One region of the Geobacillus sp. B4113_201601 genome, then DNA from elsewhere that is predicted to be linked to it. Evidence: a T-box and tRNA genes for the amino acid it is inferred to sense, from the RefSeq annotation. Region 1 holds a T-box; the other holds one or more tRNA genes.
What was found. A T-box is a leader RNA that pairs with one kind of tRNA and senses whether it is charged. The one in region 1 lies ahead of ileS (isoleucine--tRNA ligase), so its partner is inferred to be a tRNA-Ile.

Region 2: it encodes a tRNA-Ile, which carries the amino acid that the T-box ahead of ileS (isoleucine--tRNA ligase) is inferred to sense. The anticodon was not compared.

What each region holds. Positions count from the first base shown of each region.
Region 1 covers NZ_LQYX01000121.1:108,107-112,553, reverse strand. Annotated here, with positions in the region: gene ileS (isoleucine--tRNA ligase) at 1-1,438, opposite strand, end outside; T-box leader at 1,487-1,706, opposite strand; gene B4113_RS17055 (DivIVA domain-containing protein) at 2,302-2,814, opposite strand; gene B4113_RS17050 (RNA-binding protein) at 2,890-3,663, opposite strand; gene B4113_RS17045 (YggT family protein) at 3,804-4,076, opposite strand; gene B4113_RS17040 (cell division protein SepF) at 4,080-4,447, opposite strand, start outside.
Region 2 covers NZ_LQYX01000019.1:1,001-5,447, reverse strand. Annotated here, with positions in the region: gene B4113_RS02715 (hypothetical protein) at 1-109, shown strand, start outside; gene B4113_RS02710 (helix-turn-helix transcriptional regulator) at 505-684, shown strand; gene B4113_RS02705 (hypothetical protein) at 1,039-1,455, shown strand; gene B4113_RS02700 (hypothetical protein) at 1,452-1,928, shown strand; gene B4113_RS02695 (HNH endonuclease) at 2,049-2,507, shown strand; tRNA gene B4113_RS02690 (tRNA-Ile) at 2,616-2,692, shown strand; gene B4113_RS02685 (hypothetical protein) at 2,763-2,960, shown strand; gene B4113_RS19820 (hypothetical protein) at 3,033-3,185, shown strand; gene B4113_RS02680 (hypothetical protein) at 3,190-3,390, shown strand; gene B4113_RS02675 (hypothetical protein) at 3,413-3,601, shown strand; gene B4113_RS02670 (hypothetical protein) at 3,664-3,990, shown strand; gene B4113_RS02665 (helix-turn-helix domain-containing protein) at 4,117-4,447, shown strand, end outside.

The sequences.
Region 1 (4,447 bases):
GCTCGATCGTCTCATCGGTGATAATCGGCTCGCCGTTTTCGCCGTAAAAGACCGGAATCGGCACACCCCAGGCGCGCTGGCGGGAAATGCACCAGTCGCCGCGGTCGCGCACCATGTTATGGATGCGGATTTCGCCCCATTCCGGCACCCATTTCGTTTCCTTAATGGCGTCAAGGAGCTGGCCGCGAATTTTATCAATCGAGGCAAACCATTGCGTCGTCGCCCGGAAGATCGTCGGCTGCTTCGTCCGCCAGTCGTGCGGATACGAGTGGGTGATGAAACCGAGCTTCAGGAGCGCTCCAACTTCTTCGAGCTTTTGCGTAATCGCTTTGTTCGCCTCATCGTAAAACATTCCTGCAAACCCGGGTGCTTCCTCGGTCATGTAGCCGCGTTCATCGACCGGGCAGAGAACCGGAAGCCCGTATTTTTGCCCGACGACAAAGTCGTCTTCCCCGTGGCCTGGCGCCGTATGGACGCAGCCGGTGCCGGCGTCGGTCGTGACGTGCTCGCCGCAGACGACCAACGAATCGCGCTCGTAGAACGGATGTTTCGCGACGACGTACTCAAGTTCTTTTCCTTTTACGGTTTTAACGACGGACCACGACGCCCAGCCGACTTCGTTCGCCACCGATTCGGCCAAGGCGGCGGCGACAACGTATTTCTGCCCGTTGGCGTCGATGACATGGTAGTCCAGGTCCGGGTGAACAGCAATCGCCAAGTTCGCCGGAATCGTCCACGGCGTCGTCGTCCAAATGACGATCCGCACGTCGCCGTCCAGCACACCTTTGCCGTCTTTGACCGGAAACGCGACATAAATTGACGGTGAGCGTTTGTCTTTGTATTCGATTTCCGCTTCGGCGAGCGCCGATTCGCTCGACGGCGACCAATAGACCGGCTTCAGTCCTTTGTAGATGAGCCCTTTTTTCGCCATTTCACCGAACACTTTCATTTGCTGGGCTTCGTATTCCGGCTTGAGGGTGATATACGGGTTGTCCCAATCGCCGCGCACCCCGAGCCGTTTAAACTGCCGGCGCTGGTTGTCGATTTGTTCATACGCGTACTGCTCACACCGCTTGCGAAACTCGGCGACGCTCATCGATTTGCGGTCGACGCCTTGTTTCGTAAGCGCCGTTTCAATCGGCAAGCCGTGCGTATCCCAGCCGGGCACGTACGGCGCACAAAAACCGTTCATCGATTTATAGCGGACAATGATATCTTTTAAAATTTTGTTTAGCGCATGCCCCATATGAATATCGCCGTTGGCGTACGGCGGGCCGTCGTGCAGGACAAACAGCGGCCGGCCTTTCGTCCGCTCCTGCACTTTCCGGTAAATGTCCATGTCCTCCCATTTTTTTTGCATTTCCGGTTCCCGCTTCGGCAAATTGCCGCGCATCGGAAACTCGGTTTTCGGCATGAGCAATGTGTCTTTGTAATCCATCGCTGCTCCTCCTTTGAACAATATAAAATAAAAAACCGTTCTCTCCCGGCAAGGGACGAGAACGGTCTCGCGGTACCACCCTTTTTGGCCATGCAAAGGCACAGGCCCACTTTTCATTCGTAACGGGAATGACGCGCCATGGCCTACTCGTTGTTTCGGCATGGAACTCCAGGGTGATGTTCACTCTTGCGCCGGTGCCGGGCTTCCACCATCCCCGGCTCGCTGCGACCGGTCGTGCAAGAGCTACTGTCCCTTTCATCGTTGATGGTTATTCGCAATTCATAACGGAAAAAAGCCGACCGCCTCCCACGGCGGCTGAGGCGGAGATTTTGCCAATCACTTAGAACGGAACCGTTCCATGGGCAATGGTTTGCCCTCCATCCGGAGATAAAAATCCCGTGTCCGTGCGGCATTTTCACGGAAAAGTTCCATGGGCAACGTTTTGCCCTCCACCCGGGGATGAAAATCTCGCGTCAGGCGGGCATTTTCACAGAAAAGATCCATGGGCAGTGATCTGCCCTCCACCCGGGGATGAAAATCCGCGTCAGTCCTGCATTTTCACAGAAAAGTTCCATGGGCAGTGATCTGCCCTCCACCCGGGGATGAAAATCCGCGTCAGGCCTGCATTTTCACAGAAAAGTTCCATGGGCAATGGTTTGCCCTCCACCCGGGGATGAAAATCTCGCGTCAGGCGGGCATTTTCACGGAAAAGATCCATGGGCAGTGATCTGCCCTCCACCCAGGGATGAAAATCCGCGTCAGGCCTGCATTTTCACAGAAACGTGAAGAGCTGTGCCTCAACGGCGATCAAACGAGCCGCGAGATTTTTTGCCAATTATTATAGCGGAAATGCCTTCCGTTCGTCAAGGCTGTGACAGCGGTTCTTTCGCCCCTTCTTCCCAATCCGGCGCTTCATACTCCATCAGCTCGTCCCAATCGCGGCTGTTGATCATATCGAGCTGGGCCTCGACCAACATGCGGAAACGGGCGCGGAACACTTTCGACTGCCGCTTCAGCTCCTCGATCTCGAGGGCGATTTTCCGCGATTTCGCCAATGCATCGCTGATGATGCGCTCGGCGTTTTTTTCCGCCTCTTTAATGATCAGCTTCGCCTCTTTTTGCGCGTTTCGCTTGACTTCCTCAGCCGCTTCTTGGGCGACGAGAATCGACTTGTTTAGCGTTTCCTCAATATTGGAAAAATAGTTCAGCTTCTCTGTCAGCTCCGCTACTTTATCTTCGAGCTGCTTTTTCTCGCGAATGAGCATTTCGTAATCTTTAATGATTTGATCCAAAAACTCGTTGACTTCATCCTCATCATATCCGCGAAATCCACGGCTGAATTCCTTGTTGTGAATATCCAATGGCGTTAACGGCACAGCGGCCACCTCCGTCTTCATCGTTCCTTTTCTTCTTTGTTCGACAAGGTTTGCCGATTTCCTGCTGCCATTTGATTATTTTTGCCAACCGATGCGCACGAGCCAGCGCTCTTTCTTTGTCGGCCCTTCCACAGCCATTAGCTTGCAGCGGCCAAACCCGCGCGCCGACAATACATCGCCTGGGCCGCAGAGAAAATCGGGCTTGTCCACCACTTTCCAGTTGACTTTGACAAGCCCGTTTTCCACCAGCGCCCGCGCTTTCTCGCGCGCGAGACGGAACGCCTGGGCAAGCAGCGCATCCAGTCGAAGCGAAGAGACGGTCACCGTCCCTTCTTGCCATCGTTCTTCAACCGGCAAGACAGCGGAAAGCGGCAGCGGCTCCAACGCCACCGGAGCTTTGCCGATCGCTTCGATGTGCAGACGGACGTAGTCGGCGACTTCGGCAGCGGCAAAAAATTGAATGTCCGAACCTTGAACAAGGACGTCGCCAAATTTGCCCCGCCGCAATCCGAGCGACATGAGCGCGCCGAGAACATCGCGATGCCCGAGGGAGACGAATTTCACCGGATAACGAACGGCAAAAAGCGCGATCTCATAATCGTTTTCCTCCGGGGCAAAATAGGGCGGATAAAGCAGCCCACGCTTGCGTTCGGCAAACGAAGCCCCGCCAAAAAACGAAACGCGCACGTCCCCGCCGCTGCCGATGAGGCTTTGCACGATCTGCTGCTCGCGCGGATCGAGAAAATCGGTGAGCTTCGGAGCGTATTGGCGGCTCACCATCTCCTTCCACTCGAGCACTTGATCGATGAACGGGCGCTCCTCTTGGCGAAAATGCTGATACCATTCCATCAAAATTCACCTTGCTTTCCTCAACGAAAGACAGACATATTGTCCGTTCCGCTTCCAACACCGGCGCAAGACCGGCCCGGGCAACGAGCGGGCGATGCCCTTCCCCGCCAACCCGATCGGTTCAGCCGCCAACGCCGCCCCTAAATTTGCGCTTGCAGAATGTCAAACAAGGCATAAAGCCCCCTCGTGGCGAACTCAAGGACAAGAAAGGCGATGATCGGTGAAATGTCGATGATGCCAAGCGGCGGAATGACGCGTCGAAACGGCTCTAAATACGGCTCGCAAATAGTAGCGAGCAGCTGACCGAACCGCGAGTCGCGCGCATTCGGAAACCACGACATCAAAATGTAAATGATCAAGGCGTACGAATACACTTGAATCAACGTCGTCAAAAATGTAAGCACATAATCCAAGCGCTACCACCTCTTCATCGGTCTGTCATCCTCGCTGTCAAGCGAAATCGAACCGCTGACATCGACATTTTCCGGCGTGCATAAAAAAATTTTCGCGCCGACTTGCTGAATGTCGCCGCCAATGGCGTACACGGTGCCGCTTAAAAAGTCGACGATCCGCTTCGCCTGTTCGTGCTGAATGCGCTGCAAATTCACGATGACGGCGCGCCGGCTTTTCAAATGGTCGGCAATCTCCTGCGCCTCGGCATACACGCGCGGCTCGACAAGCACGACTTTCGCCGATTTTTGCACGCTTTGCAAGCTGACAACGTTCGATTTGCTCGCCGTTTTCGGCGCCGGCGCTTCCTCTTCCGGCTGCGACGCTTCGTACT
Region 2 (4,447 bases), on a different contig from region 1:
TAAGTCATTGGTGCAGTATTTGATTGGGGCTGAAAAAGCATTGAAAAGAACGAGTGAAACGATTGTTGAACGAGAAATACATGAAAAAGTTATTGACTTAATTAGTTAAAATATGTTAAATTAAAAATTTTAGTTGTATTTTTTACGATATTATATATAGAGGATGGTTGGTTATATGAAATAACTTGCCATCCTTTTTTGTTTCAACTTTTTGTTTAGCTACTTCTTCAACTTCAGCAATACGAGATTCTTTTGTGGTTTGCATATCAAAGAATGCTTTACGAATAACTTCATCAGCTTCATTTCTTTATATCCTTTTGCCATTTCGGGAATAGTTCTCTTTCAATTCTTATCTACATCAGCAACGATTGGTATTTAAAATTCCTCCACATTTTCTTTCTCCTTGAAACGGTCGGTAACGCTCCGGCCGTTTTCTTCTTTTTTGATGTGTTGGTTATAAAAGTTAACATTGTATAGATTGTATCAAAGGCGGTGAGTGAGGTGATGAACAAAATCAAAAAAGTACGAATCCTTCTTGGTATGACACAAAAAGATGTAGCAAAACAAATTGGAGTTACACAAGCAATGTATAGCATGATTGAAAACGGAAAACGGAAGCCATCAAAAAAGACAGCTGCAAAGATTGAAGAACTGTTCGGAATATCATTGTTTTTCGTAGATTGAATGCACACATATACGTCATGTTAGTGTGTACACACTTATTGGCGATAAGTGACTTGAGCGCATCGCTAGTGAAATGCTAGTGCCCGTCTATTGCACGCTCGTAAAAGATATGCATAGACACCATACTGTAAACCCATTTATACATATCTCCAGTATTTTCAAATCATTATTAGTCATATCACCACCCCTTTCAAAGGCAGGATTCGTTTCCTGCCTCATCTTTTTTAAACGGAGTGATTGAATGAAATTTGAGCGTAAGAAAAGGAAAAAGACATTTGATGAGTTGCTTAGAGAGTATCAAAAACAGCACGAAGAAAAACAAAAACAAATTAATAAACGAAAGGAGAAAAAGCGATGAGAATGGATTACGAAAAATTTGAAGAACTCATGTATCATGCTTCACGAGGTGCAAATGATCAACTCTATGATGGACTTGCGAAACGTTTCCTTTTGCGATTTGAAGAAGATATTCGGTCGGTTCATGAGCGATTGGAGCAATTGGAGCGCTTAGTGAAGATGTTGATTGAGTCGAAACAAGAAGTGAAAAAAGAGATCAATGTTGAGGAATGGAAACCGGCAGATAAATCGTTGATTGAAGCATGGAAACCTAATCCGAAATTACAAGAGGCTCTTGAAAAAGTTGATAAAGAAAAGCTTGCAAAAGCGATGGATAAAGCGATGGAAGATGTGATAAAGGTAAATACATTGCGTACTTTTTCGATGCCAAAAGTTGAAGTGCCGGAGTTCAAGAAAGGAGCTGACGAGGAATGATCGTTGCTCCTCCTGAACATCATGTGTTTCTTGTGAATGGTGAATATGTGTTTGTGCCGTATAACGAATGTGACGTTGAAGGATTTATTGAAAAGGAAATGGCTGCAAGGATTGCACAGAATGAAAAGTTTCGTTCTTTTGTCAACGCATTGACTGCGTGGGGTGATTTTTTAGAGCGATTTTTCTACATGAATGATATCTACTTTTGGGATAAACAAACGCATGAATGGAATCCAGATTTTCGAAAGCATTTTGATACAGAAACGGAAGCGTGGTTATTTGCAGACAAAATCTTCAAAATGAATGTTAAAAGTTATTTCGAGGGCTATCCCGAATATTCAAAAGCGTATATTGAATATGTTTTGCGGTGTGATGAAAATGATGTTCCGTTTGATGATGGGTTTTATCAGTTTGTTGCTAAACGGATGATTGAAGACAGAGAAATTCGAATCGAATGGGAAAAGGTGATGTGATGATACAGATTCCTGATTATTTTGTTTGTAAGAAATGCGGAATATATATCAAATATGAAGAAGCTGGACAGATGGAATGTGGGCAATGTGTGTTTGATGATTGGATTGGAGTGAATAAGATTGACGAACGATACGAAACCAAAAACAAAGAAGGATAAAATATCCAATGGATACATACTTGTATATATGCCTAACCATCCGCGAGCCATTAGGCGTGGACAGTGGCAAGGATATGTATATGAGCATGTCATTGTAGCTGAAAAGATGTTGGGTAGACCGTTAAGGGATAACGAGGAAGTGCATCATCTTAATATGAATCCTGCGGATAATCGTCCAGAAAACTTGCTTGTTTTAGAAAAAGGGCAGCATACGAAAATACATAATTTTATGCGTAGGTATGACTTGTATTCTGTGTTTGAAGAAATCGCAACCGATGGACATATCGTGAAGAAATGCTTGTTTTGTGATGAATACATAGTTAATGAGAATAAGAAATTTTGCAGTATAGAGTGTAGACGAAAATATGAAGAACAAAAGAAAGGTGAACAAAATGATCAGCAAAATGAAGCAAGTGTTTGAGATGTATGTGGATTGGGTGATTGATGCGTTTCCTGTTTATATTGTTTTGTCGGCTTTGACGATGATACTTATTGACATGATGTGAAGGTGTTTTGTCTTTTTCTTTTTGGACTCGTAGCTCAGTTGGTTAGAGCAGCGGACTCATAATCCGAAGGTCGCAGGTTCAAGTCCTGCCGAGTCCACCAAGATTTTGATGATGTAGAAGGAATTCCTTACCTTTTCGTTGAATTGAGTAGACGGAAGGGAGGGAATGTGATGGAAGCTAAAATTTTAAGTAATGATGAGAAAAAACAAATGTTTTTAAATGCTGTCAAAGAAATAGAGGCAGATATTGAGATATTAAAAGATATCGCCATTAAAAACAATCCAGAAATTAAAGAAGAAGTAAATCGATTAGTTAAAACGATACTTAGCAATGTTAAAGTATTAAAATCGTTTAGAGACTTTGAATAAGTTGTAAAAGCTTGAAATGATTTAATTAAAGCATCCGTTTTATCGGGTGCTTTTTTATTTGGAGGGAAGAAAATGTTACTTGCATTTCAAATTTTATTGTTTATTTTAATCGTGTTGTTTGGCATGGGCTTGTTCAGTGATGAAAGCCGAGAGAATAAAAACAGATATTTGAGTGTTGTATTGGCAAGTGTTATTGCTTTGAGTGTAAGTCTTTTTGTGGGGTGAAGTGATGATTAATATTGAGGAAGTTATTTATCACAATGAAGGTGTAACTGTTCATTTTACATATAAAGGCGATGATATTGAATTTGATGGATATATTAGGCTAAGTCTTAAAGAATACAAAGCAAGTGGCAATGGTGAGGATTTGGATTATTTAGTGAAGTGTATTTTGGTAAGGGAATTGCACTATTTGGTGAATAGATATTGAAGACATTGGAGGGATAAGATGAATGTTAATGAAAGAGCAGATTACTTATATTAAAGATAGTGAAATTGTGGAAGTTCCTAAAAATGCGTCATTGTTTATCGTTAAAGATAATTTTGATGAGGAATATTTGAAAAGGATGATGAACACAGGAGTAATAATGAATTCAGATGCAGAAGTGCAATGGATTAGTGAGGATGAGTTAGGAGGTTAATTTTTTTGATTATATAAGTGTATGATTATATGTTTATATGATGTGTGGCTGGTGACAAATAAATGGCATTCAAATTTGTTGAATGTGAACGCTGCCCAACAACATTTAAGGTAAAGAAAATTAAGAAGGATATGGTTGGTTTTTATTACGGCGATCCTGTTTATCATCATTATTATGAGTGCGTTAGATGTAAATACAAACATACTGTGAAGATTGATACGCCATCTGTGAATATATGGACTGATCGAATGTTCATGCTGAAGTGGTATATGCAGATATATCGAAAAGATGAAAAGAAGTGCGAAGAGTTGGCAAGGGAATATGAGATTGCTAAAAGGGAAGCCGAGAAGGTAATTGATGATGTGAAGAAGGTAGTTGGGATTGAGTAGGTGTTGTTTTATTTTTTAAATATATAAGTGTATGCTTATATGTTTATGTGATGTGAGATGATGGGAAAATGAAAAATGAGTGCAAACCCGTGCACACTGTTACACATGCCAAAGGGGGTGAAAGATATGTTAAACGAACGTGAAATGAAGGCAATACAATTGTATTATCAAGGCGGTATGACAGTTGAAGAGATCGCTCATGAGTGTGGATATAAAAACAGATCATCTATCTATAAACTTTTGAAACGTGAAGATGCTCAAGAGTATATTGACATGCTTGCACAAGAAAGTTTAAAGGAAGCGTTGCGAACATTGCGTATTAACTCACGTGATCTTTCAAAGATCATTGTTGATATTGCACGTGGCAATATAAAGAATACAAAGACAGTCTATGCCCAGTTGAATGCTTTGACGAACGCACTTGAGAAAGCTGGACTCAATCAGAAAACACTTGTTA